Streptomyces venezuelae: one gene and its partner. Each later gene encodes a partner of the first gene's protein in a complex. Links are inferred from orthologs where the notes say so. Each region holds a gene or a part of one and is shown in the gene's direction. Other genes may lie near its edges.

Region 1 (14,039 bases):
GCGGTCTCCTCGCCCCCCTGATCGGCGAGGACAACCGGCTCTCCACCACCCGGGCCGTCGCCGGTGCCTGGCTGCTCCTCCTCGGCTTCACCCTCCTCTTCCTGGCGTTCCTCGCGCCGGGCCCGTCGACCTTCGTCCTGTCCCGGGGCGCCGGGCTGCTCACCGTCTTCGCCCTCGTGTCGGCCGTCACCGTCACCGCCCGTCTCGTCGTCTCCGTCCGGATCGCGTCCTGCCGCCTGCAGAAGGTCCGCGCCGACCGTCCGCGCGCCGCCGACCTGCTCTGCGACGACGGCGGCCGGGCCAGCCTCGCCGACGTCCAGTACGTCCTCGTCTCCTGCGCCGTCCTGGCCCTGACGGCCGTCGGTCTCGCCCGCGACCCCGGCCGGCTCCCCGAGGTGCCCTGGTCGCTCGTCCTGCTCTTCGCCGTCTCGGCGGCCTGGCACCTCGCCGCGAAGTGCACCGAGGGCGTCCGCCCCACGATCCACTCCGTCGTCCGCTCCCGGGAGGCGGGCGACCTCGACGCCCCGATCCGCACGGGCGACGACATCGAGATCCGCGGCTGCGGCTTCGTCCCGCCGGGCGCCGCCGCCCCCGACCCGCTGACCCGGCTGGTCGTGCGCATCGGCCCCGTCCACGCCCACGTCCCCCTGGTCCCGGTCCCGGGCGGCTTCGCCAACCCGACGGACGCGTCCCTCACCGTCCCCCTCCCCGCCGACGTGGAACCGGGCCGGGTGGAGGTCTCCGTCGTGACGGCGGCCGGGGTCGAGACCAACCGGGTCACGATCGACGTCGTCGACTAGCGTCCGGCCCCCTCCACGTATCCCTGCGGCGCGAGTCCGAGGAGAATCGTTCCGCGAACAGTCGTACGGGGCGTGGAGAGGTGACCGACGATGACGGGACGAGCGAACCGGACCGACGCCACGACGGGGTGGCGGGCCACCTTCGCCCGATGGCAGGTCACCTTCACCCGCTGGAAGACCGTCGCCTCCCGCTACTCCCTCCTCCCGCTCCGGCTCTTCCTCGGGATCACGTTCGTCTACGCCGGTCTCGACAAGCTCACCGACTCCGCCTTCTTCGCCGCTGACGGCAGCGGCTCCATCGGCGAGACGATGCGCGCCGTGCGGGACAGCTCGGCGATCCCCGGCATGGTCGACCTCGCCCTGAAGAGCCCCGCCGGCTTCGGGTACGCCATCGCCTTCGGAGAGCTCGCCGTCGGGATCGGGACCCTGATCGGTCTCTACGCCCGCGTGGCGGCGCTCGGCGGCGCGCTGATCTCCCTGAGCCTGTGGCTGACCGTGAGCTGGCAGGTGAACCCGTACTACCTGGGCAACGACCTCGCCTATCTGATGGCCTGGCTCCCGCTGCTGCTGGCAGGGGCGTCCGAGCTGTCGGTGGACAGGCTTCTCGCCGACCGGCGGCGCCGTACCTCATAGGCGAACCAGCCCGCGAAGCCGGCCGTGCCCAGGCCGCAGCAGAGCACCGGGACCACCGCGAACCACGGGGTCGTCCAGGCTCCGGCGAGGTCGCCCGTGTAGACCGCGGCCAGGGTGAGGGCGGTGAGGCCGACGATCAGCCGACCGGGGCGGAACTCATGAAGCAGCACGGGTGACCTCCACCTGTCCGATGCCGACCTCGAGCGAGAGGTCCAGCGTGCCTGCCGGGGCGGTCCCGGCCGGCGGGGCGATCGTGTGGGTCTCGTCCATGTCCGGGGCGATGTCGATGTCGTCCGGGGGCTGCCCGGGAAGCTGCAGATCGCCGAGCCCCACCTCGGCGTGGAGCTTCACCACGACGTCCTTCGGGACGACCGCCTTGAGCTGGCCGGCGCCCACCTCCGCCCGGGTGGTGACGGTCGTGCCCGCCGGGACCGGGAGCGCCGACAGGTCGAGCAGACCCACGCCGGTGCCCAGCTCGTAGGAGGGCTGCACCGCGGCGACGGTGGCCGGCTTCCACGTCTCGCGGACCCAGTCCGTGGTGATCCGGTCGGGCAGGGCGACCGCCCCGGCGAGCAGGCAGGCCGTGATCACGGTGTTGACGATCGTGCCGAAGCCGGTGCGGCCGAGGAAGGAGCTGATGACGAGGCCCAGGCCGAACACCGCGAGGGCGGCGACCAGACCCGTCTGCAGGCTCGTGCCCAGCGGCTCGGTCTCCCAGGTGAGGGCGGTGCCGAGGGCGGCCGCGAGCATCGCGAGCAGATGGACGAGACCGGCGATGGACAGCGGAGTACGCCGGACCGAGGGTGTCGGCCGGTCGGCGCGGGAGGGGTCGGGTCCCCACTGGCTTCCGGGCTTCGGCACCACGCCGTCGACCTTGCCGTCCTTGTCGACGAGGCCGTGCGGTCCCCAGAGGTATGCGAAGGTCACCCTGCCGGTCGAGCCGTCCTTCACGATCGGGTCCTTCCACCAGGAGTGGTACTCGATCCGGGGAGGCGCCTTGGTCTCGGGCGGCGCCTCGACGACCACGTGGGCGGCCCCCGTCTCCGTCCGGCCCTCCGCCTCGCCGCCGGTCGCCCGGCGCCGCGACCAGACCGCCGCGCCGCACACCGCGAGCGACAGCAGCATCGTGAAGCCCAGCATCGACCCGCTGCGCAGCGTCGTCAGGAAGATCCCGCAGCCGGTCAGCGCCATGAATATGGCGGCCAGAGTGGCCCCGGTGACCCGGCCGGTCAGGAGCCTGCGTCCCTCGTGCTCGTCCTCGCCCGCGAGCGGGACGAGCAGCCACGCGAAGCCGTAGAAGATCAGGCCGACCCCGCCCGTCACGGACAGCACGCCGACCGTGATCCGGAAGATCACCGGGTCGAGGTCGAAGTGCCGGCCGAGGCCCGCGCAGACTCCGCCGACGACCTTGCCGCTCCGCGAGCGCTGCAGAGGCAGGGAGGCATCGGCCTCCGCCGGCGGCGGGGCCTCGTGGGTCGAAGGCTTCGAACTCGTCATGCATCCATGGTGACTGCCCGTGACCCGATGCGGCACCGGGATCGACCCTGGCCCGACCCTGATATTCGGAGGGGTGTCGCCCCTGAGGCGTTACCAGGGGCGATCTCAGGGCCGACCCTGATGTCCGGGGCGGGGCGGACGTGTGACGATCGGTGCATGTCCGCAGCCGCTCGTGTCACCGAGACCGACGAACCACCCGTGCGCAGGCTCTATCGGAGCGCCGACGGGCGGTGGCTCGGCGGTGTCGCGCGCGGCCTCGCCGGCCACCTCGGACTGCCGGTCGTCTGGGTGCGCGCGCTGTTCGTGGCGCTGTTCTTCACGGAAGGCCTCGGCGTCCTGCTCTACGCGGTCTTCTGGATAGTCGTCCCGCTCGGCGTCGGCGGCCGGGCCGCTCCCCGCCCCGTCTTCGAGATCACCCCGGACGGCCGTCGCCGGCTCCGCAAGCCCGACAAGGGCCAGGTCTTCGCCCTGATCGCGCTCGTGATCGGCAGCGTGGCCCTCATCGGAAAGGTCAATGTCGACAACGAGTCCGGGCGGTACATATGGCCCCTCCTCCTCATAGCGGTCGGCGTCGTCCTGGTCTGGCGCCAGGCGGACAACGCCCGCCGGGCCAGCTGGACCGAGTCCGGCCGGCGCAGGCGGACGTTCCAGCTCGTCCGCGGACTCGTCGGCGTCGCCCTCGTCGGCACGGGCCTCGCGGTCTTCCTGGTGGTCCGCGGCTCCATAGCCCAACTGGGAACGGCCCTCACCGCCGCCGTCGCGGTCCTCACCGGGATAGCGCTGCTCGCGGGCCCCTGGCTGGTCCGGATGTCGCAGGACCTGACGGAGGAGCGGACCATGCGCATCCGCGCGCAGGAGCGAGCCGAGGTCGCGGCACACGTCCACGACTCGGTGCTGCACACCCTCACGCTGATCCAGCGCAATGCCGACGACGCGGGGGAGGTGCGTCGTCTCGCACGCGCGCAGGAGCGGGAGCTGCGGAACTGGCTCTACAAGCCCGAGGGCACCGGCCGGGACGAGGAGGAGCCCGCGACCCTCGCGGAGGCGGTGAAGAAGGCCGCGGCCGAGGTCGAGGACATGCACGGAGTCCCGCTGGAGGTCGTCGTCGTCGGCGACTGCCCGCTCGACGAGAAACTGACCGCACAGATGCAGGCCGCGCGCGAGGCGATGGTGAACGCCGCCAAGTACGGTGGCGAGGGTGGGGCGGTGCAGGTTTTCGCCGAGGTGGAGGGCCGCATGGTCTTCGTCTCGGTGCGGGACCGCGGTCCGGGCTTCGACCTGGACGCAGTGCCCGAGGACCGGATGGGCGTACGAGAATCGATCATCGGTCGTATGCAGCGCAACGGCGGTTCGGCCCGGCTGCGGTCCGTGCCGGGCGGGGGCACCGAAGTGGAGCTTGAGATGGAGAGGGCGGACGGATGAGCGACGAGACCGGAGCAGCGGCCGGGACCGAAGCGGGGGCGACGGCGCCGGGCACGGAACGCCGGGTGCGGGTCGTGCTCGTCGACGACCACCGCATGTTCCGTACGGGAGTGCAGGCGGAGATCGGCCGGACCGAGATCACCGGGGTCGAGGTGGTCGGTGAGGCCGCCGACGTCGACCAGGCGGTCACGGTCATCAACGCGACCCGACCCGAGGTCGTCCTCCTCGACGTGCACCTGCCCGGCGGTGGCGGCGTCGAGGTGCTGCGCCGCTGCGCGAGCCTGATGGCGGCCGCCGAGGACCCGGTCCGCTTCCTGGCGCTGTCCGTCTCGGACGCGGCCGAGGACGTCATCGGGGTGATCCGGGGCGGTGCCCGCGGCTACGTCACGAAGACGATCACCGGCACCGACCTGGTCGACTCGATCTTCCGCGTCCAGGAGGGCGACGCCGTCTTCTCCCCTCGGCTCGCCGGCTTCGTCCTGGACGCCTTCGCCTCGACGGACGCGCCGCCGGTGGACGAGGACATGGACCGGCTGACCCAGCGGGAGCGGGAGGTGCTGCGACTGATCGCCCGTGGATACGCGTACAAGGAGATCGCCAAGCAGCTCTACATCTCGGTGAAGACGGTCGAGTCGCACGTCTCGGCGGTGCTGCGGAAGCTCCAGCTCTCCAACCGCCACGAGCTGACCCGCTGGGCCACCGCCCGCCGCCTGGTCTGAGCCCCGCACGACCGGGACCGGTCACCCCACCCGGGTCGCTCCGGCGAAGGGCATCTCGTCGATCGGGGCGACCCGCACCGGGGCGCCGGGCCGGGGGGCGTGGATCATCTGGCCGCCGCCGATGTAGAGCCCGACGTGGCTGATCCCCGAGTAGAAGAAGACCAGGTCACCGGGGGCGAGCTGGGAGCGGGAGACCCGCTGCCCGGCGTTGATCTGGGTGTACGTCGTGCGGGGGAGGGTGACACCGGCCGCGCGCCAGGCGGCCTGGGTGAGCCCCGAGCAGTCGTACGCGGACGGACCCGTCGCCCCCCAGACGTACGGCTTGCCGAGCTGCGCGCGGGCGAAGGAGATGGCCTCGGCGGCCCGGGTGTTCGGGGCGGCCGCGGGGCCGCGCTCGCCGCCCGAGGAACGGTCGGCGCGCGCCGCGGCCGGGTCGGAGATGCCACCGGCGGCCGTGGCCGTACCCGCTGTCGTACCGCTGCTCGCGCTGTCGCTCCGCGGGGCGCGGGCGCTGTCCCGGGCCGCGACGGCGGCGTCGTACCGGGCGCGTTCCTCCGCGGTCAGCCGGGCCAGCAGCTTCCTTGCCGCCTCCAGCTTGCCGAGGACGACGGTCTTCTGCCGCCGCAGCTCCTCCTCGTGTCCGCGCAGCGCGGTCAGCCGTCCCGCGGACTCGCTGCGCAGCTGGCGGAGCGCGCCGAGCTCGCGGCGCACGGCGGTGACGGCCACCGCCTGCCGGTCCGCGGCCTTCTCCGCGAGCGCGGCCCGCTCCAGGTACTCGTCGGGGTCGGAGGTGAGGGCGAGCTGTACGGCGGGGTCGAGACCGCCCGAGCGGTACTGCGCGGTGGCCATGGACCCGAGCCCGTCCCGGGCGGTGTTGAGCCGCTCGGCCCTGCGGGCGGCCTCGTCGCGCAGCCGGTCGAACGCCGCGCGGGAGGCGTCGGCCCGCTCCTTCGCCCCGTTGTACTTCTCCGTCGCGACCTCGGCCTCGTGGTAGAGCCGGTCGACCTTCGCCTTGACCTGGGCGGTGGTGAGGCGGGGGTCCGCGTGCCCGGATCCCTCGAAGAGCGTCGCGGTCGCCGCGGAGGCGAGGGCGAGGGTGGCGGCGGTGCGGACCGCCGGTCCACCGAGCGGGGACTGCCTGGGTTTTCGGTGCGCTGCCACGAGGGCGGGTCACATCCTCTTCCCTGCGGGGGAACGGTGCCCGCAGGGCCGACGGCGGACCGCACAGGGGAGACGGACCGCCGCCGGGTTTTTCCTGGCGGGGATGACCGGCAGCCGCCGGGTGACCGGCGGTGGTGGGAGCCGGCCACCTGCTGGAAGACGCTAAACCTCGGGGTCACGCCCGGGCAGTGAGTTGACCGCTATTGGCGACAGGTGATGGACATGGATCGAACTCGTTCGTCCGGGGTGACGGACGAGGGGACATTGCGACAGTCGACCGACCGAAGCGCCGGAGGGAGTGGACCCGACCGGAGGCCGGTGATAGGGCCCCCGTTAGGCTCCGCCCCATGGACGTACTCATCAATGTCTTCGTCGCCCTGCACATCATCGGTATCGCCTCCCTCCTGGGCGGATTCCTCACCCAGATGAAGGCGATGGGCGCCGGTACGGCCCGCTTCACCCCCGCGATGCTGCACGGCGCGCTGGTCATGCTGATCACGGGCGTCGCGCTCGTCGGCCTCAACCAGGCCGACGACCAGACCGTGAACAACATCAAGATCGGCATCAAGCTGGCCGTGCTCGTCGTCGTCCTCGGCCTGGTCTACGTCAAGCGGGACGAGGAGAAGGTCGACAAGGGCCTCTTCGCCGCCGTCGGCGCCCTGACCACGGCGAACATCTTCATCGCCACCCTCTGGACCTGAGCCACGGACGCACCGGACCCGAGCCACGGACGCTCCCGACCCGAGCCCCGGATCCCGTGGTGTGACCCGTTCCGCAGCCGGGTGACGAAGGCGGCTCCCGAAGGCGGACCCGGATGTCGGTGGGGCGTCCTAGACTCGTGAGGCGATGAGCAGCCTCTTTGACGACAGCTTCCTGGCCGGCCTCCAGAACCACTCCTCGGGGGAGGCCCCGCCCCCGCCCGAGGACCACGAGCACGGCGCCCCGGCCCCGGAGGAGGTCCCGCACGACCTCTTCGGGGAGCACTTCGACGCGCCCCCGCCCCGGGACGCGTACTACCGCGACGGCGCCGCGCGCCCCGTCGTCGACCCCGCCGCGCTCCTGGAGGGGCTGAACGAACAGCAGCGCGCCGCCGTCGTCCACACCGACACCCCGCTGCTCATCGTCGCCGGCGCCGGCTCCGGCAAGACCCGGGTGCTGACCCACCGCATCGCCCACCTCCTGGGCACGCGGCACGTCCACCCCGGCCAGATACTGGCGATCACCTTCACCAACAAGGCCGCCGGCGAGATGAAGGAGCGCGTCGAGCAGCTCGTCGGCCCGCGCGCCAACGCCATGTGGGTCATGACCTTCCACAGTGCGTGCGTGCGCATCCTGCGCCGCGAGTCGAAGCGGCTCGGCTTCACCTCGTCCTTCTCGATCTACGACGCCGCCGACTCCAAGCGCCTGATGTCCCTGGTCTGCCGCGACCTGGACCTCGACCCGAAGAAGTTCCCGCCGAAGTCCTTCAGTGCCAAGATCTCGAACCTCAAGAACGAGCTGATCGACGAGGAGGCCTTCGCCGACCAGGCGGCCGACGGTTTCGAGAAGACCCTCGCCGAGGCCTACCGGATGTACCAGGCGCGGCTGCGCGAGGCGAACGCCCTGGACTTCGACGACATCATCATGACGACGGTCCACCTGCTCCAGGCGTTCCCCGACGTCGCCGAGCACTACCGCCGCCGCTTCCGCCACGTCCTCGTCGACGAGTACCAGGACACCAACCACGCCCAGTACACGCTCGTGCGGGAGCTCGTCGGCACCGGCTACGAGGACCTCGGCCCGGCCGAGCTGTGCGTCGTCGGCGACGCCGACCAGTCGATCTACGCCTTCCGCGGCGCGACCATCCGCAACATCCTCCAGTTCGAGGAGGACTACCCGGATGCGACGACGATCCTCCTGGAGCAGAACTACCGCTCCACGCAGACGATCCTCTCCGCCGCCAACGCCGTCATCGAGCGCAACGAGTCCCGCCGCCCCAAGAACCTCTGGACCAACGCGGGCGCGGGCGCGCAGATCACCGGCTACGTCGCCGACACCGAGCACGACGAGGCGCAGTTCGTCGCCGACGAGATCGACCGGCTCACGGACACCGGCCAGGTCAAGGCGGGCGACGTCGCCGTCTTCTACCGGACCAACGCCCAGTCCCGTGTCTTCGAAGAGATCTTCATCCGCGTCGGACTGCCCTACAAGGTCGTCGGCGGGGTGCGCTTCTACGAGCGCAAGGAGGTACGGGACGTCCTCGCGTACCTCCGCGTCCTCGCCAACCCCGAGGACAACGTCCCGCTGCGCCGGATCCTCAACGTCCCGAAGCGGGGCATCGGCGAGCGCGCCGAGGCGATGATCGACGCCCTCTCCCTCCGCGAGAAGATCACCTTCCCGCAGGCCCTCAAGCGGGTCGACGAGGCGTACGGCATGGCCGCGCGCTCGGCGAACGCCGTGAAGCGCTTCAACGCGCTGATGGACGAGCTGCGCACCGTCGTCGAGTCCGGCGCCGGCCCCGCCGTCGTCCTGGAGGCCGTCCTGGAGCGCACGGGCTACCTGGCCGAGCTCCAGGCCTCGACCGACCCGCAGGACGAGACCCGGATCGAGAACCTCCAGGAACTCGCCGCCGTCGCCCTCGAGTTCGAGCAGGAGCGCGGCGAGGAGCCCGCCACCCTCGCCGAGTTCCTGGAGAAGGTCGCCCTCGTCGCCGACTCCGACCAGATCCCGGACGAGGACGAGGAGGGCCGGGGCGTCATCACGCTGATGACCCTGCACACCGCCAAGGGCCTCGAGTTCCCGGTCGTGTTCCTCACCGGCATGGAGGACGGCGTCTTCCCGCACATGCGCGCCCTCGGCCAGGCGAAGGAGCTGGAGGAGGAGCGGCGCCTCGCGTACGTCGGCATCACGCGCGCCCGCGAGCGGCTCTACCTCACCCGCTCGTCGATGCGCAGCGCCTGGGGCCAGCCCTCGTACAACCCGGCCTCGCGCTTCCTGGAGGAGATCCCGCCCGCGTACCTGGAGTGGAAGCGGACCGGCCCGATGGCGAAGCCCGCCGGGCCGACCTCGGGCATCACCTCCTCGCTCTCCTCCTCCCGGGCGCGTTCCGGTCCGTCGGGCTTCGCCACCCGGCGCGCCGGCGAGAAGCCGGTGATCACGCTCGCGATCGGCGACCGCGTCACGCACGACCAGTTCGGTCTCGGCACGGTCACCGCGGTGACGGGGGTCGGCGCGGACGCCCAGGCGACGATCGACTTCGGCGACGAGAAGCCGAAGCGGCTGCTCCTGCGGTACGCGCCGGTCGAGAAGTTGTAGCGGCACGCACGGGAAGGGCCCCGGCTTCGGCCGGGGCCCTCTCTCGTACGCACGTCGGCGGGTGAAGGTCAGCTGGTCGGGTCGAGACCGTGGCTGCGCAGCCAGGCCAGCGGGTCGATGGCGTAGCCGCCGCCCGGGCGGACCTCGAAGTGGAGGTGGGGGCCGGTGGAGTTGCCGGTGTCGCCGGAGTACGCGATGACGTCGCCGGCCTTGACCTGGCCGTAGCGGATCTTGGCGCTGCTGAGGTGGCAGTACCAGGTCTCGGTGCCGTCCGGGGCGGTCACGATCACCATGTTGCCGTAGGCGCTGTTGATCTGGGTGCGGACGGTGCCGTCCGTCGCGGCCATGACGGGTGTGCCGGTCTGCACGGGGAAGTCGATGCCGGTGTGCACGGACATCCAGTTGACGCCGGACTGGCCGAAGCGCGCGCTGAGCCGGTGGAGTTCCACCGGCAGGCTGAACTTGGGGCGCAGGGCCTCCTTGCGGGCCGCTTCCTCCTCGCGCTTCTTCTTCTCGGCTTCCTGGCGGACGCGGAGGTCGATGCGCTCCTGGGTGCGGCTCGCGCGGTCGCCGAAGTCGCGGGCGTCCTCGCTGAGCGCGGCGAGCTGGGTGTCCAGCGCGCTGTTGGCGGCGACCTGCTTGACGGAACCGGGGTCGGCCGCGGCGAGGGTGGTGGTGCTGTCCTTCTTGCCGCCGTCTTCGGTGGGGTTGGTGAGCCCGCTGACGGAGGCGGCGGCGATGCCGGCGACACCCATGACGCAGGCGGAGGGGACGGCGACGGTCAGCAGGGCGGACCGTTTCGCGGGGGTACGGCGGCGGCCGCGGCTGCTGCCCGCGCCGCGGCGCACGGGGCGGCCGGCGAGCGGGGTCTCCGTGCGGAGCTCGACGTAGGGGTCGGCGGCGGCCTCGGCGACGGGCTCGTCGGCGAACTCGTCCTCGGACTCGGTGACGAACTCGTCCGTGGGCCCGGCGACGAACTCCTCGGCAGGCTCGGCGGCGCCGTGGGCGGAGTCGTCGAGGACGTCCACGAGCTCGTCGGCATAGGCGTACTCGGTCTGCGCCTCCGTCGCCTGCTCGTGGGCGTAGTCGAAGGCGAACTCGGCGGTGTGCTCCGGCTGCGGGGTGTACTGCTGGGGGACGACCGCTTCGGCCTCGGGGGCCGCCTGGTTCCAGGCGGTCGCGTCGTAGGCGCCGGTCTCCGTCGCGAAGGCGGGGGCGGCCCACTGGCCCGTGGCGTCGTACGCCTCATAGCCTCCGGCATGGGAGGTGCCCCCAGTGCCCTGGGCGGCGTAAGCGGCGTGGACGGTCTCGTACCGGCCGGTCTGCTGGGCGTCGTTCCAGGCGGAGGCGTCCCACTGTCCGGTGGTGTCGTACTGCTGCCCGGCGGTGTCGTACGCGGTGTGCGTGGCGGTGGTGCCGTACTGGTCGACGGACTGCCACTGGCCCGACGTGTCCCACTGGCCCGTGGTGTTCCACTGGCCGGTCGTGTCGTACTGCTGCTGCTGTCCTGCGGTGTCGTACTGACCGGTCATCCCGTACTGGCCGAAGTCCCACTGGCCGCTGTGGTCGGTCTGACCCGCGGGGTAGGCACCGAACAGCGGGTCGACGGCGAAACTGCCTGTGGTGTGGGCGTCGTCTCCGACGTACCCGGCGTGGGGGTGCTGGTCGTTCACCAACGTCTCTCTCGCCTCGGCAGCAGGACCATTCCGGGGCGGTCCCGATGAGGGGTGTCCCGGGGGAAGCAGTGGCGCGACTGTACCCGGCGGTATGCGCAACCGACAATCTTCGGAGGGGTTTGCCCGCGCAGGAAACGGGCAATCGGCCGTGTTTCGCCAGCTCGCGGGTAGAGCTTTGGCCTTGTGTTCGAGGAACGTTCGAAGAACAGGGTGTGGCGAGAAGACGTCAGGCGACCGAGGTTGCGCCGGGTTCCCCTTCGTGAGCGCCCGGAGCCACCGGTCCGCCGGCGTCCAGGGCGCCGAGCACCCCGGCGGCCACCGTCGGGTGGACGGGCAGCGCGAGATGGCCGATGCCGCTGACCCGGACGTTGTGCACGAGAAGGTCGGGGTGGTCGAGGCGCGCGGTCTCGACCGGCACCATCACCTGGTCGAGATCGCTCCAGAAGCTCACGAACCGCGTCCGGCAGCCGGGCGCGGGGCCGGCCAGCTCCCGCAGGACCGGCGAACCGGGGCGCATCTGCCGCACCAGCGGATGGGCGTCGGCGAGCGGGGCCACGGTGGTGCCGGAGTGCGGGGTGCCGAGCATGACGAGGGTACGCACCCTGGTGTCACCGCCCAGGCGCTGTACGTAATAACGGGCGACGAGCCCGCCCAGGCTGTGCCCGACGATGTCGACCTCGGCGTGTCCCGTGCGGGCGCGGATCTCCTCCACCCGCCGCCCGAGCAGCTCGGCGGCGCTCCGCAGGTCGCAGGTGAGCGGCGAGTAGTTGAGCGACTCGACGCAGCCACGGCCGTGCCGGTTGAGGACACGGCGCAACAGGACGAAGACGGAGCGGTTGTCGACGAAGCCGTGCAGCAGGACGACCGGGCGCATCCCCGGGGCGATCGTCGCGTCGGGACCGGTGGCCGGGTCCGTGGAGGCACCGGCGGCCGGGTCGGTGGCGGGACAGGAGGGGGAGAGGCGCTCGGCCGCGATCCCGGAGGGGTAGAGGACGAGATGCCCGGTGAGGATCGCGAGCTCCAAGGCGGTGGCCTTCATCAGGGCGGTGACCTTGGAGAGCTCCATCGTCGGCCTCCCGAGCGGCACGCGGGGCCGGACCGTACGGAGGTACGCCGTACCTCCGCGCCGCACGGACGGCGGCGCGGAGGTACGGCGACCTCCTCGCGGCTCCCTTGCGACCGGGCCCCGCTTGCGGCTGGTGGGCCCAGGAGGAGGGCCCTAAGCGGGGAACGGCGCAGAGCGAACATGTCCCACGTGTGATTTCCCCCTCCCTCGCCACCGTGAAACGGCCGCTTGCGGGATGCTGGAGATAACGTTCGTTCACCGCCCCGGCAATCAAGCGCGGGGGTCGCATGTGGAGGCAGTGATGGGTGTGACCGGTCCGATCCGCGTGGTGGTCGCCAAGCCGGGCCTCGACGGCCACGATCGCGGGGCCAAGGTGATCGCGCGGGCGCTGCGCGATGCCGGTATGGAGGTCATCTACACCGGTCTCCACCAGACTCCCGAGCAGATCGTCGACACCGCGATCCAGGAGGACGCCGACGCGATCGGTCTCTCCATTCTCTCGGGCGCGCACAACACGCTCTTCGTGAAGGTCCTGGAACTGCTCAAGGACCGGGACGCGGAGGACATCAAGGTCTTCGGCGGCGGCATCATCCCGGACGCGGACATCGCGCCGCTCAAGGAGAAGGGCGTGGCGGAGATCTTCACGCCGGGCGCGACGACCGCTTCCATCGTCGAATGGGTGAACGCGAACGTCCGCGTGGCGGCCTGACCCGTCGTACATCCGTGCGCCTTCGGGTGTCTCGTCTGTCAGGGCCCTTCCCTTCGGGAGGGGCCCTTCGACGTGTGCCGTCCCGTCAGGTGGCGGCCCCGGTGGGCTCGGGACCGCCGCTGAGCTCGGCGTGCATCGCGGCGCGCAGCCGGAGGGTGGAGACCAGGCGCTGGAAGGCCTCGGACCAGTAGCCGCCCGCGCCGGGCGCGGCGTCCTCCTCCTCGTCGGGCAGGGCCGTCAGGGAGTCCAGGTGGCGCGCCGCCTCCGGGGAGAGACAGCGCTCGGCGAGTCCCATCACCCCGCTGAAGCTCCAGGGATAACTGCCCGCGTCCCGGGCGATGTCGAGGGCGTCGATCACGGCGGCGCCCAGCGGCCCGGCCCAGGGCACGGCGCAGACACCGAGCAGTTGGAAGGCTTCCGACAGGCCGTGGGCGGCGACGAAGGCGGCGACCCAGTGGGCCCGCTCGTCCGCCGGGAGCGTCGCGAGGAGCTGGGCACGCTCGGCCAGCGACGAGGTCCCGGGGCCGGTGGCGGGCGGCACGGCGGGGGCGCCGAGCAGCGCGCGGGACCAGGACGCGTCCCGCTGCCGTACGGCCGCCCGGCACCAGGCGGCGTGCAGTTCGCCCTGCCAGTCGTCGGCGACCGGCAGGGCCACGATCTCCTCCGGGGTCCGTCCGCCGAACCGGGTGATCCAGCAGGCGAGGGGGGCGGCCTCGACGAGCTGGCCCAGCCACCAGGAACGCTCGCCCCGCCCCGCCGGCGGGGTCGCCACGACACCGTCGCGCTCCATCGCCGCGTCGCACTCGTGCGGCGCCTCGACGGAGATCGTGGGCGACTCCGCCGTCCGGTCGAGGCCGACGCAGGTGGCGGCCCGGCCGGCCATCCGGCCCGCGAACGCCGAGGCGGGCAGGGCGGCGAGCAGTTCGGCGGCGGTCGCGCGGACGTTGCGGCTGCGGTCGGCGAGGGCGGCCTCCAGGAACTCCTCGTCCGCGTCGGAGAGCCCGGTCCGCAGCGAGTCCAGGAACATCAGCCGGTCCTCCGCGCGCTCGGCGGTCCAGGTGG
Region 2 (13,978 bases), 3.1 Mb from region 1 along the record:
CGGGGCAGGCGGCGCGTCCCGGGCACCGTCCTCGCGCTCGGCGCGGTCAGCCTGGTCACCGACATCTCCTCGGAGATGGTGACCGCCGTGCTGCCGCTCTACCTCGTCGTCGGACTCGGCCTCTCCCCGCTCCAGTTCGGGCTGCTCGACGGGCTCTCCACCGGCGCCACCGCGCTCGTACGGATCCTCGGCGGAGCCACCGCCGACCGAGGAGGACGCCACAAACAGGTCGGAGGGCTCGGCTACGCCCTCTCCGCCTGCTCCCGGCTCGGCCTCCTCCTCGCGGGCGGCTCGGCCGCCGGGATCGCCGGGGCCATCGCCGCCGACCGGCTCGGCAAGGGCGTCCGCACGGCTCCGCGCGACGCGCTCATCACTCTGCACAGCCCGCCCGAGGAGCTGGGCCGCGCCTTCGGCACCCACCGCGCCATGGACACCACCGGGGCCCTCCTCGGCCCGCTGGCCGCCTTCGCCCTCCTGTGGGCCACGGCGGAGGCCTACGAGGCGGTCTTCGCCGTCAGCTTCTGCGTCGGGGCCTTCGGCGTCCTGCTGTGGGTGCTGTGCGTCCCGGGGCGTCGGCGAAGCCCGAAGCCGCCGCTGCGGCCGGCGTCGCCGGGTCCCCGCCCCGGCGCAGAAGCGGCGCCACGCGCGCGTGGCGGGGTCTTCAGCGCGCTGCGCTCGCCCGCGTACCGGCGGATCCTCCTGTGCGCCGCCCTCCTCGGAGCCACCACGGTGGGCGACGCCTTCCTCTACCTGCTGCTCCAGCAGCGGCTCGAACTCGACGCCACCTGGTTCCCGTTCCTGCCGCTCGGCGCCGCCGGCGTCTATCTGCTGCTCGCCGTCCCGGCGGGCCGCCTCGCCGACCGAATCGGCCGCCGCCGGCCGTTCCTGTACGGCCACGGGGCCCTGCTCCTCGCGTACGGGCTGCTCCTCGCCCCCGTGACGGACGTCCTCCTCCTCGGGGGAGTCCTCGTACTCATCGGCATCTTCTACGCGGCCACCGACGGCGTCCTGATGGCCCTGACCGGCCCCTTCCTCACCGAGGGGCGCCAGGCGGGCGGCCTCGCGCTCGTGCAGACCGCGCAGGCGCTGGCCCGGCTCGGCGCCGCCGTCGCGTTCGGCGCCGTCTGGACGGCGAGCGGGCCGCGCACGGCGCTCGTGGCGGCGGGCCTGGCCCTCGCCGCCGCCCTGTGCTGCGCCGCAGGATTCCTGCCCGCGAGCGACCGGCCCGCCGAACCCACGCCCCTCCGAGAGGACTGACCCATGCACGCCGAGACCGACGTCCGCCTGTCCCGCCACGCGCGCGCGTGGATCCTCGTCCTCGCGCTCGTGCTGCTCGGCGGCGGCGCGACCGCCTACACCCTGCGGGCGGCCTCCGGGCGGCAGACCGGGGCCACCGGCACCCCGGTGGCCGGCTTCACCCTCGACGGGGCCCGTCCCGGCGCGCTCCACTTCAGGGACACCGCGACCGGGCGCGTCGCCCGCCTGGACCCCTCCGCGTCCGGCGGCCGGGTCGCCGGCGGGCCGGCCTGCGACCGCTTCCACGCGGCCGGGCCCACCGCGCTCTGCCTGGTGCGCCGGCCGGGCGTCCCGGCCCGCTCGTACGCCCTGGTGCTCGACGACCGGCTGCGCGAGACACGCCGGATCGCGCTCCCGGGCATCCCCAGCCGGGCCCGGGTCTCCGCCTCGGGGCGGATGCTCGCCTGGACGATGTTCGCGACCGGCGACTCCTACGCGCGCTCGTCCTTCTCCACCCGCACGTCCATCCTCGACCTGCGCACGGGATACCTGGTGAAGAACATGGAGCAGATTCCGCTGACCCTCGACGGACGCCGGTACCACGCCCCCGACGTCAACTACTGGGGCGTCTCCTTCGCCGCCGACGACAACCGCTTCTACGCCACCGTCTCGACGGGCGGGCGCACCCATCTCGTCGAGGGAGACATGGCGAACTGGTCGGCCCGGACCCTGCGGGAGAACGTCGAATGCCCGTCGCTCTCCCCGGACGGAACCCGTCTCGCCTTCAAGAAGCGGGTCTCCGAAGGCCCGCGCGAGCCGTGGCGGCTGTACGTGTACGACCTGCGCTCCGGACGGGAGCACCCCGTCGCCGAGCGGCGAGGCATCGACGACCAGGCTCTGTGGACGGACCCCGGGACCCTCGCGTACGGATACGGGGGAGCGGTCTGGTCCGTACCGGCCGACGGCACGGGGGAGCCACGGCGGCTGGCGCGCGGGGCCTCGTCACCCGCGCTGCCGCGCTGACCGCCGTGCAGCCGGCCGCCGTGCGGCAGGCCGCCGTACCGCCGGCCGCCGTGCTCGGTTCAGGCCTTCCGGAGGGCGCCGCGGACCGCGAGCGCCGCCATCGGCAGCAGCAGGCACGCGGCGATCGCGTTGAGCGGCCCGTAGCCCGCCTGCGAGACGATCAGACCGGCCGCGAGCCCGCCGACACCGGCGGCCGTGTTCATCACGAAGTCGGAGAGCCCCTGGACGGCCGCCCGCGCGGCCTGCGGCACCGAGTCGGTGAGCAGCGCCGAGCCGGAGACCAGACCGGCGGACCAGCCGAGGCCGAGGACGAAGAGCCCCAGGGCCGTCCGGCCGTGGCTCGGTCCCGCCGTGCCCGCGATGAGCGCCGCCACGGCGATCAGCCCGACGGCGAGCCCGATCACCGACAGCCGGCCCAGCCGGTCCGAGAGCCAGCCCATCACGGGCGAGAAGGCGTACATGCCCGCGATGTGCCCGCTGATCACGAGGCCGATCAGCTGGATGCCCGCGCCGTGGTGGGTCAGTGCGACCGGGGTCATCGACATGATCGAGACCATCGCGGTGTGCGAGGCGGCGACGGTGACCAGGGCGAGCCGGGCCTGCGGCGATTCCCGTACCGCCCGCATCCCTGCGCGCAGGGAGCGGCCCTCCGGCCGCTCGGCCGCCCCGGGATCCGCGAGGGCGCGGGCGGTGAGCAGCGGGTCCGGGCGCAGGAGGAGGGCGACGACCGCCGCCGAGACGACGAAGACGCCGGCGGCCCAGACGAAGGGCCCCGCGGTGGCGGGGATGCCCAGGCCGGACACGCTCTCCCCGGCGGGTGCGGCGATGTTCGGCCCGAGCACCGCCCCGATCGTGGTCGCCCACACCACGGTGGAGATGGCCCGGGCCCTGCGGTCGGGCTCGGCGAGGTCGGCGGCGGCGAAGCGGGCCGCCAGGTTGGCCGAGGAGCCGGCGCCGAAGCCGACGAGGCCGAGAAGGAGCAGCGGGAAGCTCTCGACGGCCGCGCCGAGCACCACCACCACGGCACCGAGCGCCCCGAGCAGGTACGCCAGGACGAGCCCCGCCCGGCGCCCCCGCGAGGCCATCAGCGCGGCCAGCGGCATGGCGAGCAGCGCGGGACCGGCCACCGTCGCCGTGGAGGCGAGCCCGGACAGAGCCTCCGTACCGCTGACGTCCTTGGCCAGGACGGCGGCGAGCGCGACGCCGATGGCGATGCCGAGGCCGCCGAGGATCTGGGTGGCGATGAGCACGGCCTGCACCCGTCGGCGCAGCGCGGGAAGTTCGGCCGCGGTGACGGGAGCGGATATCCCGTCAGGCAAGGTGACGTCAGGGGCGTCGGGGGAGCTGGTCACTTACGTGAGTGTGCCAGTCGTCCCATCCGATGGGAACGTCCCCCTCAGAACAGCGGCGCGGGCAGCACCCCCTCCAGCGCCAGCAGCTGCCGCTTCGTCTCCAGACCGCCCCCGAAGCCCCCGAGACCGCCGTCGCTCTCCACCACCCGGTGGCACGGCACCACCACGGGCAGCGGATTGGCGCCCATCGCCGCTCCGACCGCCTGCGCCGCGCCCGGCTGCCCCACGCGCCGCGCCAGCTCCCCGTACCCCACGACCGTGCCGTACGGGACGGTCGTCAGCTCGCGCAGCACCTGCCGGTTGAAGCCGGATGTCAGGCTCCAGTCCAGCGGCAGGTCGAAGGCGCGCGGGTCGCCCGCGAAGTACGCGTCGAGCCGGCGTATCGCCTCGGCGAGCAGCCCCGAGGCGCACTCCACCGGCTCCACCCCGAACCGCCCGCGCAGACGGTCGAGCATCTGCACCCGCCGCGCCGCGTCGGCGTGGAACTCGACCCGCACCAGCCCCCGCCCGGTCGCGGCGAGGAAGAGCGGACCGATGTCGCTCTCCACGACCGTCCACTCCACTGCGACGGCCGGTTCGCCGCCCGTCGGCTCCGCTTCGATGTCCATGACGCCCACGGTACGACCCGCCACCGACAAGCGACCGGAGCGGGCCCGACCAGCTCGGGGACCGGGGCGGGAGGCGTCACGAAGGGGCGCCGGGCCACTGCGGAGATCACGGACCGGTCTCGCTCCGGTCTCACGAGTGGAAATTCCCCGGTCACATGGTCGAGAGGCCCCCGGCGCGCCATAATCTCGCCCCGGTAGTACTACCCAGCGGTACCGACTGTTTTCGGACGACGTGGCACCAGGGGTGGAGGACACACGCTCATGCAGGGCACGGTCGACGGATTCAGCTACGGGCTCGTCACTCCGGTGGCCGCTTTCATCATGGCCTGCCTAGGCGGCGCCCTCGGCCTGAGGTGCACCACGAGGTCGCTCCGCCACCGCGACACCTTCAAGGCGGGATGGCTCGCCCTCGGCGCCACCTCCATCGGGACCGGCATCTGGACGATGCACTTCATCGCCATGATGGGCTTCTCCGTCCAGCAGGCCCCGATCAGCTACGACCGCCCCATCACCTTCGCCAGCCTGGGCGTGGCCGTCCTCATGGTCGGCATCGGGATCTTCATCGTCGGCTACCGCGGGGCGACCGCCCTGACACTCGTCACCGGCGGCACGATCACCGGCCTCGGCGTCGCCACGATGCACTACCTCGGCATGGCGGGCATGCGCCTCCACGGCCGCATCGAGTACGACACGCTCACCGTCGCCCTCTCCGTGGTCATCGCCGTCGTGGCCGCCACCGCGGCCCTCTGGGCGGCCGTATCCGTCCATGGATTTCTGGCCAGCCTCGGCGCGAGCCTGGTGATGGGCGGAGCCGTCAGTGGTATGCACTACACCGCCATGGCGGCGGTCAGCGTCCACATCCAGGGCACCGAGACGCCCGTCGGCACCGGCGACACCGCGACCTCGCTGCTCCTGCCGATGCTGATCGGCCCGGCGGTCTTCCTGATCCTGGCCGCCGTGGTCGTCATGTTCGACCCGCTGCTCGTGATGGGCGACCCGGACTGGCAGCGGCCCGCCGCGCAGAGCGTGCACCGCCCGGGCGTGCCGGCCCCGCGCCACGTGCCGTCCTACGGCGAGCCCGCCAACTGGTCGGCCCGCCCCGCCGGCCGCGCCGCCCGCCGGAGCGTCCCCCGCGGCGGCCACCGCTCCCAGGACTGGTGACGGGACCGGTGACGGGACACCTCCGCGACGGGCGGTGAGCGGATCACCGCCCGAGTGTCGGTGCCGGGTCGTACGGTGGTTCCATGCGGCCCGTTTCCAAGATCGAACGTTCGGTGGCGCCCTTCGAGGTCGTCAGCTCCTACCAGCCCAGCGGCGACCAGCCGACGGCCATCGCCGACCTCGAGCGGCGCATCCGCGCGGGCGAGAAGGACGTCGTGCTCCTCGGCGCCACCGGCACCGGCAAGTCGGCCACCACCGCGTGGATGATCGAGAAGCTCCAGCGCCCCACCCTCGTGATGGCGCCGAACAAGACCCTGGCCGCCCAGCTGGCGAACGAGTTCCGCGAACTCCTGCCGAACAACGCGGTCGAGTACTTCGTCTCGTACTACGACTACTACCAGCCCGAGGCGTACGTCCCCCAGTCGGACACGTACATCGAGAAGGACTCCTCGATCAACGAGGAGGTGGAGCGCCTCCGCCACTCCGCGACGAACTCCCTGCTCACCCGCAGGGACGTCGTCGTGGTCGCCTCCGTCTCCTGCATCTACGGCCTCGGCACGCCCCAGGAGTACGTGGACCGCATGGTCCCGCTCAAGGTCGGCGAGGAGATGGACCGCGACCAGCTGCTCCGCCGCTTCGTCGACATCCAGTACACCCGGAACGACCTGGCGTTCACCCGCGGCACCTTCCGGGTCCGCGGCGACACCATCGAGATCTTCCCGGTGTACGAGGAGCTGGCCGTCCGCATCGAGATGTTCGGCGACGAGATCGAGGCGCTCTCCACCCTCCACCCGCTCACCGGCGAGGTCATCAGCGAGGACCGCGAGCTGTACGTCTTCCCCGCCAGCCACTACGTCGCGGGCCCCGAACGCATGGAGCGGGCGGTCAACGACATCGAGCGCGAGCTGGAGGTCCGCCTCGCCGAGCTCGACAAGCAGGGCAAGCACCTGGAGTCCCAGCGCCTGCGCATGCGGACCACGTACGACATCGAGATGATGCGGCAGATCGGCTCCTGCTCCGGCATCGAGAACTACTCGATGCACTTCGACGGCCGCGAGCCCGGCTCCGCGCCGAACACCCTCCTCGACTACTTCCCCGAGGACTTCCTGCTCGTCATCGACGAGTCGCACGTCACCGTGCCGCAGATCGGCGCCATGTACGAGGGCGACGCCTCCCGCAAGCGGACCCTCGTCGACCACGGCTTCCGGCTCCCCTCCGCCCTCGACAACCGCCCGCTGAAGTGGGAGGAGTTCCAGAAGCGGATCGGCCAGACCGTCTATCTCTCGGCGACCCCCGGCACCTACGAACTCTCCCGGGGCGACGGCTTCGTCGAGCAGATCATCCGCCCCACCGGGCTCGTCGACCCCGAGGTCGTCGTCAAGCCGACCGAGGGCCAGATCGACGACCTGGTCCACGAGATCCGGCTGCGCGCCGAGAAGGACGAGCGGGTCCTCGTCACCACCCTCACCAAGAAGATGGCCGAGGACCTCACCGACTACTTCCTGGAGCTCGGCATCCAGGTCCGCTACCTCCACAGCGACGTCGACACCCTGCGCCGCATCGAGCTGCTGCGCGAGCTGCGCGCCGGAGAGTACGACGTCCTCGTCGGCATCAACCTCCTCCGGGAGGGCCTCGACCTCCCCGAGGTCTCCCTCGTCGCCATCCTCGACGCCGACAAGCAGGGCTTCCTGCGCTCCGGCACCTCCCTCATCCAGACCATCGGCCGTGCCGCGCGAAACGTCTCGGGCCAGGTCCACATGTACGCGGACCGGATCACCCCGGCGATGGAGCAGGCCATCGACGAGACCAACCGGCGCCGCGAGAAGCAGGTCGCGTACAACACGGCCCACGGCATCGACCCGCAGCCGCTGCGCAAGAAGATCAACGACATCGTCGCGACCATCGCCCGCGAGGAGGTCGACACCGAGGAGCTCCTGGGCAGCGGCTACCGCCAGACGAAGGACGGGAAGGCCGCGAAGGCGCCCGTTCCCTCGCTCGCCGCGCACGGCCCCAAGGGCCGGGGCAAGGCCGGCAAGTCCGGTGCGGCGGGCTCGACGGTCGAGCTCGGAAGCCGGCCGGCCACCGAACTGGCCGCGATCATCGAGGAGATGACCGACCGGATGCGCGCCGCCGCCGCCGAGCTGCAGTTCGAGGTCGCGGCCCGGCTCCGTGACGAAGTGGGAGAGCTGAAGAAGGAGTTGCGCCAGATGAAGGAGGCGGGTCTCGCCTGACCGGACGCGGTCCGGTGTGTTGCAAGACCGACACAAATCCGGACCGCGGCTCTGCGGTGTCAGTGCCTCTGCGTAGGGTGCTGGACAACCGCACGCACCGGACAGCGGGCGCGGGGAACGCAACGAGAGGGGCAAGCGCGTGACGGTCAACATGACCAAGGGTCAGGCCATCAGCCTGGAGAAGCAGGGCGGAGGCAGCCTCAGCCAGGTGCGGATGGGGCTCGGCTGGCAGGCGGCGCCGCGCCGCGGTCTCTTCGGCAAGCGCACGCAGGAGATCGACCTGGACGCCTCGGCCGTCCTCTTCGCGGACAAGCAGCCGGTGGACGTGGTCTTCTTCCGCCACCTGGTCAGCGACGACGGCTCGGTCAAGCACACCGGTGACAACCTCGTCGGCGGCGCGGGCCAGGGCGGGGACGACGAGGCGATCCTCGTCGACCTCCAGCGGGTCCCGGTCCACATCGACACGATCGTCTTCACCGTGAACTCCTTCACCGGTCAGACGTTCCAGGAGGTGCAGAACGCCTTCTGCCGGATCGTCGACGAGACGAACGGCCAGGAGCTCGCGCGCTACACCCTGGACGGCGGTGGCAACTACACCGCGCAGATCATGGCGAAGGTGCACCGGGTCGGCTCCGGCTGGCAGATGACCGCCCTGGGCAACCCGGCCAACGGCCGGACGTTCCAGGACCTGATGCCGGCGATCCTGCCGCACCTGTAGTCAGGGCCGCGCAGGACGCACCCACAGCTCCCGGAGGCACCAGGCCGCCGGGAGCTGTCCCGCACCACCGCACGACCGCGCTACTGCACGCCCGCACCACCGCACGCCCGCGCCACCGCATGACAGCACGTCCGCACCACTTCGTACCGGGAACCGCTGAGGGGAAAGAGCCGATGACGGCCGAGCTGGTCCGGGGGCAGAACCACCCCCTGCCCGACACCCGACTGGAGATCAGGGTGTCGGCCGGTCACCCGGTCGTCGCCGGAGCCGCCCTCGGCGACGAGCAGGGCAGGGTCCCGGGCGTGGAGTGGATCGCCCACCCCGTCGCCCCCTCGCTCCCCGGTGTGGACGTCCCCCGGCAGGCCGGGGCCGATCAGCGCCTCGCCGTCGACCTGGCGGCCGTCCCGGACGCCGTCCACCGCGTCTCCGTCCTCCTGGCACTGCCCGTGGGCGCCGGCGGACCGACCTCCTTCGGGAAGGCCGCCGCCCCCTTCGTCGCCGTCACCGGCCCCGACGGCACCGAGATCGCCAGCTACACGATCACCGGGCTCGACAGCGAGTCCGCCGTCGTCGCCCTGGAGCTCTACCGCCGCCAGGGCGCCTGGAAGGTCCGCGCGATGGGCCAGGGGTACGAGGGCGGCCTCGCCGCCCTCCTCGGCGACCAGGGCCTGGAGCGCCCCGCCGACCTGGCCGCGTCGATCCTGGCGCCGGCGTCGGCTCCGACCGCGACTCCGGCTCCGACCGCGACTCCGGCTCCCGCCTCCGAGCCCACCCCCGCCGTTCCCGGGCCGGCCCAGACCTCCGGCGGCCCGATCAGCTACACCCACCCCCGGCGCCGGCCCGCCACGCCGGAGCCGGCTCCCACGCCCGCCCCTGCTTCCGTTCCGCAGGCGTCGCAGGGGCAGTCCGCCCCCACCCCCGTCGCCGGGGACGCGGCCGGCTGGTCCATGGACGAGCGCCTGTACAACCAGGTGTGGGGGATGTTCGAGGACCTGGCCCGTACCGCCGCCGCCTACCGCAGCGCCTGCGAGTTCGCCGAGTCCCGGCTCGACCGGGAGCTCGACGAGACGCTCTCCGACTACCGCTCCCGGGTCGGCGGCGCGAACGACGCCGCGCGGTCGGCCGCCCGCGCCCGTCACGACGAGCTCGTGGAGCGGGCACGGGAGGTCCTGGACCGGGACCTCGCCCAGCTCGCCGTCGAGTCAGAGGTCGTCGAACCGGCACTGCCGCCCGCCTACGCCCGCTGGGACAACCCGGCCTGGCACGCCTACCGCCCGCCGGCGGAGGAGCCGATGGCCGTGCGCCTGGGCGACCTCCACCTGCCCGAGCGCACCGAGCTGCGGATCCCCATGCTCGTCCGGCTCCCGATGGAGCGCGGGCTCTGGGTGGACAGCGGGCGCGGCCGCTCGGAGGCGGCCGGCCTCCTCGACGAGACGGAGCTGCGGCGGCTCGCCCTCGACAGCGCGGTCGCGCACGCGGCCAGACTGCTCGCCGTCCACCCGCCGGGCGGCTTCGCGGTCCATGTCGTGGACGCGGCCGGGGCCGGCGCCGCCGCGCTCGCGCCGCTCGTGGACACCGGCGTGCTCGCCGCCCCGCCCGCCCGGGGCGCGGCGGGCGTCACGGCCGTCCTCGACCAGCTCACCGAGCGGGTCGACCTTCTCCAGATGGCCCTGCGGAACGGCGCGGTCGACGCGCTGCCGCCCGGTCTGGACGACGCCCGGCAGCTCCTGATCGTGCACGACTTCCCGCACGGCTTCGACGACCGGGCGGTCACCCGGCTCCGGTACCTGGCCGACGAGGGCCCGGGCGTCGGTGTCCATCTGCTGATCGTGGCCGACCGGGAGGACGCCGCCGAGTACGGCCCCGTGCTCGATCCCCTGTGGCGCTCACTGCTGCGCCTCACCCCCGTCCCCGACGACCACCTCGCCGATCCTTGGGTCGGTCACGCGTGGTCGTACGAGCCCCCGCTCCTGCCGCCGGGCAGCCGGGTCCTCCGTCAGGTGCTCGCCCAGGTCGCGGAGGCCCGTCCGGCAAAGCGGCCCTGACCTGGCTCCGGCCACGCCTCGACCTGGCTCTGACCTGGCCTTTTGGTGGCTCTTTACCCTGCCCTTTACCTTCTCTTGGTCTTTCGGGTAGTGTTCGTGGTGCGGAGGGGAGTACTCCCCATGCGCGGCGTACCCGTCAATACGGACGGATCCTCGGTGATCCGATCCCGGGGCGTCGGCCCGGACGTGGTGCGAACCGCCCGGGTGGAAGAGACCTCCGGCAGCGACGACGCTGATCAAGTAGCCGTACGACGCCGGAGGCGCAGTGGACGTTTCAATGACCCTGTGGGTGCTGACCATTCTCGGTCTGGTCGCCCTCATCGGAGCCGACTTCTTCATCGGGCGGAAGCCCCATGACGTCTCGGTCAAGGAAGCCGGAATCTGGACGATCGTCTGGGTCGTGCTCGCCGTGCTCTTCGGAGTCGGTCTGCTGGTGTTCGGCAACAGCCAGGCGGCCGGGGAGTTCTTCGCCGGCTACGTCACCGAGAAGTCGCTCAGTGTCGACAACCTCTTCGTCTTCATCCTGATCATGGCGAAGTTCTCGGTCCCGTCCCACCTCCAGCAGCGCGTGCTGCTCGTGGGTGTGGTGATCGCCCTGGTCCTGCGCACGGTCTTCATCGTCGCGGGCGCCGCGGTCATCGCGAACTTCTCGTGGGTCTTCTACATCTTCGGCGCGTTCCTGATCTACACCGCCTGGAAGCTCATCCAGGAGGCGCGTGCCGACGAGGAAGAGGAGGACTGGGAGGAGAACCGTCTCCTCAAGTCCGTCGAGAAGAAGTTCGGCGTCGCCGACAAGTACCACGGCACCAAGCTCTTCATCCGCGTCAACGGCAAGCGCGTCCTGACCCCGCTGATGGTCGTCATGATCGCCATCGGCACCACGGACATCCTCTTCGCCCTCGACTCCATCCCGGCGATCTTCGGCCTGACCCAGGACCCGTACATCGTCTTCACCGCCAACGCCTTCGCCCTCATGGGCCTGCGGCAGCTGTACTTCCTGATCGGCGGCCTGCTCAAGAAGCTGGTCCACCTCAGCTACGGCCTGTCGGTGATCCTCGGCTTCATCGGCGTGAAGCTCGTCCTGCACGCCCTGCACGAGTCCGGGGTGCACGTCCCGGAGATCTCCATCGGGTTCTCGCTGGCGGTCATCGGCGGCGTCCTGGTCGTCACCACGATCACCAGCCTGATCGCCTCCAAGAAGCAGTCGGAGCGAGCCGCTGCCGAGAGCGCGGCCGGCACCGACGGTGTCGAGGACGCGGACGGCGTCCAGAAGGACAGCATCGACGCCTGACGCGTCACCCACGGCGACGGCCGGCCAGGGGCACCCGCCCCCGGCCGGCCGTCGCCGTTTCGTGCTCCTGTGTTCCCGGCCTTCAGGCCGGTGCGGCCTCCACCGCCTCGGAGGGCTCCGGCAGCGTCTCCGGCAGCAGCGCGAAGCAGCCCAGGCTGATCAGGGCCACCACGGTCAGATAGGCGGCTACACCCCAGGGCGGGCCCGAGCCGCCGTCCGCCGAGAGGGCGGTGGCGACGATCGGCGTGAGGGCGCCGCCGAGGACGCCCGCGAGGTTGTAGCCGACGGCCGCGCCCGTGCAGCGGACGCGGGGCTCGTAGAGCTCCGGGAGGTACGCGGCGATCACCGCGAACATCGTGATGAAGGCCAGCAGCGAGCCCAGGAAGCCGAGGAACATCAGGAACGGCTCCGCGGTGTGCAGCAGGGCCACCATCGGGAACATCCAGAGCGCCGAGGCCGCGCACCCCGCGAGGCACAGCGGGCGGCGGCCCCAGCGGTCGGCGAGGAGGGCCACGAAGGGCGTGGCCGCGCCCTTGACCGCCACCGCGGCCATCACACAGGTCAGCATGACCGTGCTGCTCACCCCGAGCCGCTCGGTGCCGTAGGTCAGGGCCCAGGTGGAGACGGTGTAGAACACCGCGTACCCGACGGCGAGCGCCCCGGCCGTCAGCAGCACGAGACGCCAGTGGTCGCGCGCGACCTCGGCCAGCGGGGCGCTCGCCCGCCGGCCCGACGCGGACAGCTCCTCGAACTGCGGGGTCTCCGCCAGCGAGGAACGCAGCAGCAGCCCGGCGGCCGCGAGCAGCCCCGCCGCCCAGAACGGCACCCGCCAGCCCCAGGAGCGGAAGTCCGCGTCGCTCAGGCCCGCCGTGAGCGCCAGCATCACCCCGTTCGCGAGGAGGAAGCCGACCGCAGGGCCGATCTGCGGGAAGCTCGCCCACAGCGCGCGCCGGTTCGGCGGCGCGTGCTCGGCGGTCAGCAGGACGGCGCCGCCCCACTCGCCGCCGAGGCCGAGTCCCTGGAGGAAGCGGAGGGTGAGCAGGAGCAGGGGCGCGGCGATGCCGAGCGTCTCGTACGCGGGGACGCAGCCGACCGCGACGGTGGCGCAGCCGGTCAGGAGCAACGAGGCGAAGAGGACCGGCCGGCGGCCGTACCGGTCGCCGACGTGCCCGAAGAGGACCGAGCCCAGCGGGCGGGCGACGAAGCCGATGGCGAAGGTGCCGAAGGCGGCCAGGGTCCCGGCGAGCGGGGAGAAGGTCGGGAAGAAGAGCGGCCCGAGGACGAGGGCGGCGGCGGTCCCGTAGACGAAGAAGTCGAAGAACTCGATGGCGGTGCCGACGAGCGAGGCGGTGGCGAGCCGGAGCATCGACGGCGGAGCGGGTGGAGCCGGGGGAGCGGGTGGGGACGGAGCGTGACTGGGGCGCATGTGGCGCCAACTACCCGGCGGCCGTCCCGGTTACGGGGGCGTACGGAAGCGCGCGGCCGGTGAGCCGCGCGCTGTCGGTACGACGGCCGCTCACCAGCCGCGCTCGCGCCACTCCGCGAGGTGCGGCCGCTCGTCACCGAGCGTGGTGTCCTTGCCGTGGCCCGGGTAGACCCAGGACTCGTCCGGGAGGACGCCGAAGAGCTTGGTCTCCACGTCGTGGAGGAGGCTCGCGAAGGCCTCAGGGTCCTTCCAGGTGTTGCCCACCCCGCCGGGGAAGAGGCAGTCGCCGGTGAAGACGTGCGGGTGGCCGTGCGGGTCGTCGTAGACGAGGGCGATCGAGCCGGGCGTGTGCCCGACCAGCCTGCGGGCGGTCAGCTCGACCCGGCCCACCCGGATCGTGTCGCCGTCCGCGACCGGCACGTCGGTGGCGACCGGGATGCCCTCCACGTCGTCCGCCCCCGCGTAGGTCCGGGCGCCGGTCGCGGCGACGACCTCCGCCAGGGCCTGCCAGTGGTCGCCGTGCCGGTGGGTGGTGACGACGGCGGTGATGCCGTCGTCACCGATCAGCGTGAGCAGCGTGTCGGCGTCGTTGGCCGCGTCGATCAGCAGCTGCTCGCCGGTCGCCCGGCAGCGCAGCAGGTATGCGTTGTTGTCCATCGGGCCGACAGCGACCTTCGAGATCATCAGGTCCGTCAGCTCGTGCACGTCCGCCGGTCCGCCGACCTTCACACTTCCGCTGTACGTCATGGGCTCAGCCTAGCTCCGCCCACCGGCACCAGGGGGTGCTACAGCGGCGGGAGCGCCGGGAGCGGGCCGCCCTCGGTCTTGAGCGCGGAGCCGTCGCGGCGGCCGGCGAGCCAGCCGAGGAGCTCGGGGGCGGGGCCGGT

Evidence for each region.
Region 2: the proteins of pcrA (region 1) and uvrB are in contact, whole or in part, in a crystal structure (PDB 7EGT), measured with the Thermus thermophilus proteins. The link is inferred for Streptomyces venezuelae from one-to-one orthologs. Residues at the interface, in WP_096412145.1 of Thermus thermophilus: His654, Arg656, Phe657, Gln666, Asp668, Glu669, Lys680, Arg681, Leu682, Ser683, Lys685, Tyr686, Ala687; in WP_096411307.1 of Thermus thermophilus: Glu23, Leu25, Arg26, Asp27, Gly28, Glu29, Arg30, Phe31, Arg55, Glu326, Asp327, Phe328, Glu379, Ser382, Gln383, His398, Gly400, Arg401.

What each region holds. Positions count from the first base shown.
Region 1 is NZ_CP029194.1:3,421,147-3,435,185, reverse strand. The notes cover bases 6,768-9,802. They hold pcrA (DNA helicase PcrA), read left to right. Parts: upstream 6,768-7,078; coding sequence 7,079-9,526; downstream 9,527-9,802. Other genes in these bases: DEJ46_RS15185 (M23 family metallopeptidase), read right to left, coding at 9,595-9,802; DEJ46_RS15195 (hypothetical protein), read left to right, coding at 6,768-6,933. In the rest of the region: DEJ46_RS15230 (hypothetical protein), read left to right, coding at 1-800; DEJ46_RS15225 (DoxX family protein), read left to right, coding at 891-1,433; DEJ46_RS15215 (PspC domain-containing protein), read right to left, coding at 1,590-2,930; DEJ46_RS15210 (ATP-binding protein), read left to right, coding at 3,087-4,352; DEJ46_RS15205 (LuxR C-terminal-related transcriptional regulator), read left to right, coding at 4,349-5,071; DEJ46_RS15200 (C40 family peptidase), read right to left, coding at 5,093-6,232; more of DEJ46_RS15195, read left to right, coding at 6,580-6,767; more of DEJ46_RS15185, read right to left, coding at 9,803-11,199; DEJ46_RS15180 (esterase/lipase family protein), read right to left, coding at 11,429-12,268; DEJ46_RS15175 (cobalamin B12-binding domain-containing protein), read left to right, coding at 12,570-12,977; DEJ46_RS15170 (DUF5691 domain-containing protein), read right to left, coding at 13,063-14,039. UniProt on the Escherichia coli protein: A helicase with DNA-dependent ATPase activity. Unwinds DNA duplexes with 3'-5' polarity. Translocates on single-stranded DNA with 3'-5' polarity. Initiates unwinding more efficiently from a nicked substrate than double-stranded DNA.
Region 2 is NZ_CP029194.1:6,565,110-6,579,087, forward strand. What follows is about bases 5,064-8,037. They hold uvrB (excinuclease ABC subunit UvrB), read left to right. Parts: upstream 5,064-5,463; coding sequence 5,464-7,611; downstream 7,612-8,037. Other genes in these bases: DEJ46_RS30030 (MHYT domain-containing protein), read left to right, coding at 5,064-5,380; DEJ46_RS30040 (TerD family protein), read left to right, coding at 7,751-8,037. In the rest of the region: DEJ46_RS30010 (MFS transporter), read left to right, coding at 1-1,257; DEJ46_RS30015 (PD40 domain-containing protein), read left to right, coding at 1,261-2,259; DEJ46_RS30020 (MFS transporter), read right to left, coding at 2,319-3,611; DEJ46_RS30025 (methylated-DNA--[protein]-cysteine S-methyltransferase), read right to left, coding at 3,656-4,219; more of DEJ46_RS30030, read left to right, coding at 4,481-5,063; more of DEJ46_RS30040, read left to right, coding at 8,038-8,329; DEJ46_RS30045 (TerD family protein), read left to right, coding at 8,503-10,374; DEJ46_RS30050 (TerC family protein), read left to right, coding at 10,640-11,665; DEJ46_RS30055 (MFS transporter), read right to left, coding at 11,748-13,031; DEJ46_RS30060 (MBL fold metallo-hydrolase), read right to left, coding at 13,182-13,838; DEJ46_RS30065 (maleylpyruvate isomerase family mycothiol-dependent enzyme), read right to left, coding at 13,877-13,978. UniProt on the Escherichia coli protein: The UvrABC repair system catalyzes the recognition and processing of DNA lesions. A damage recognition complex composed of 2 UvrA and 2 UvrB subunits scans DNA for abnormalities.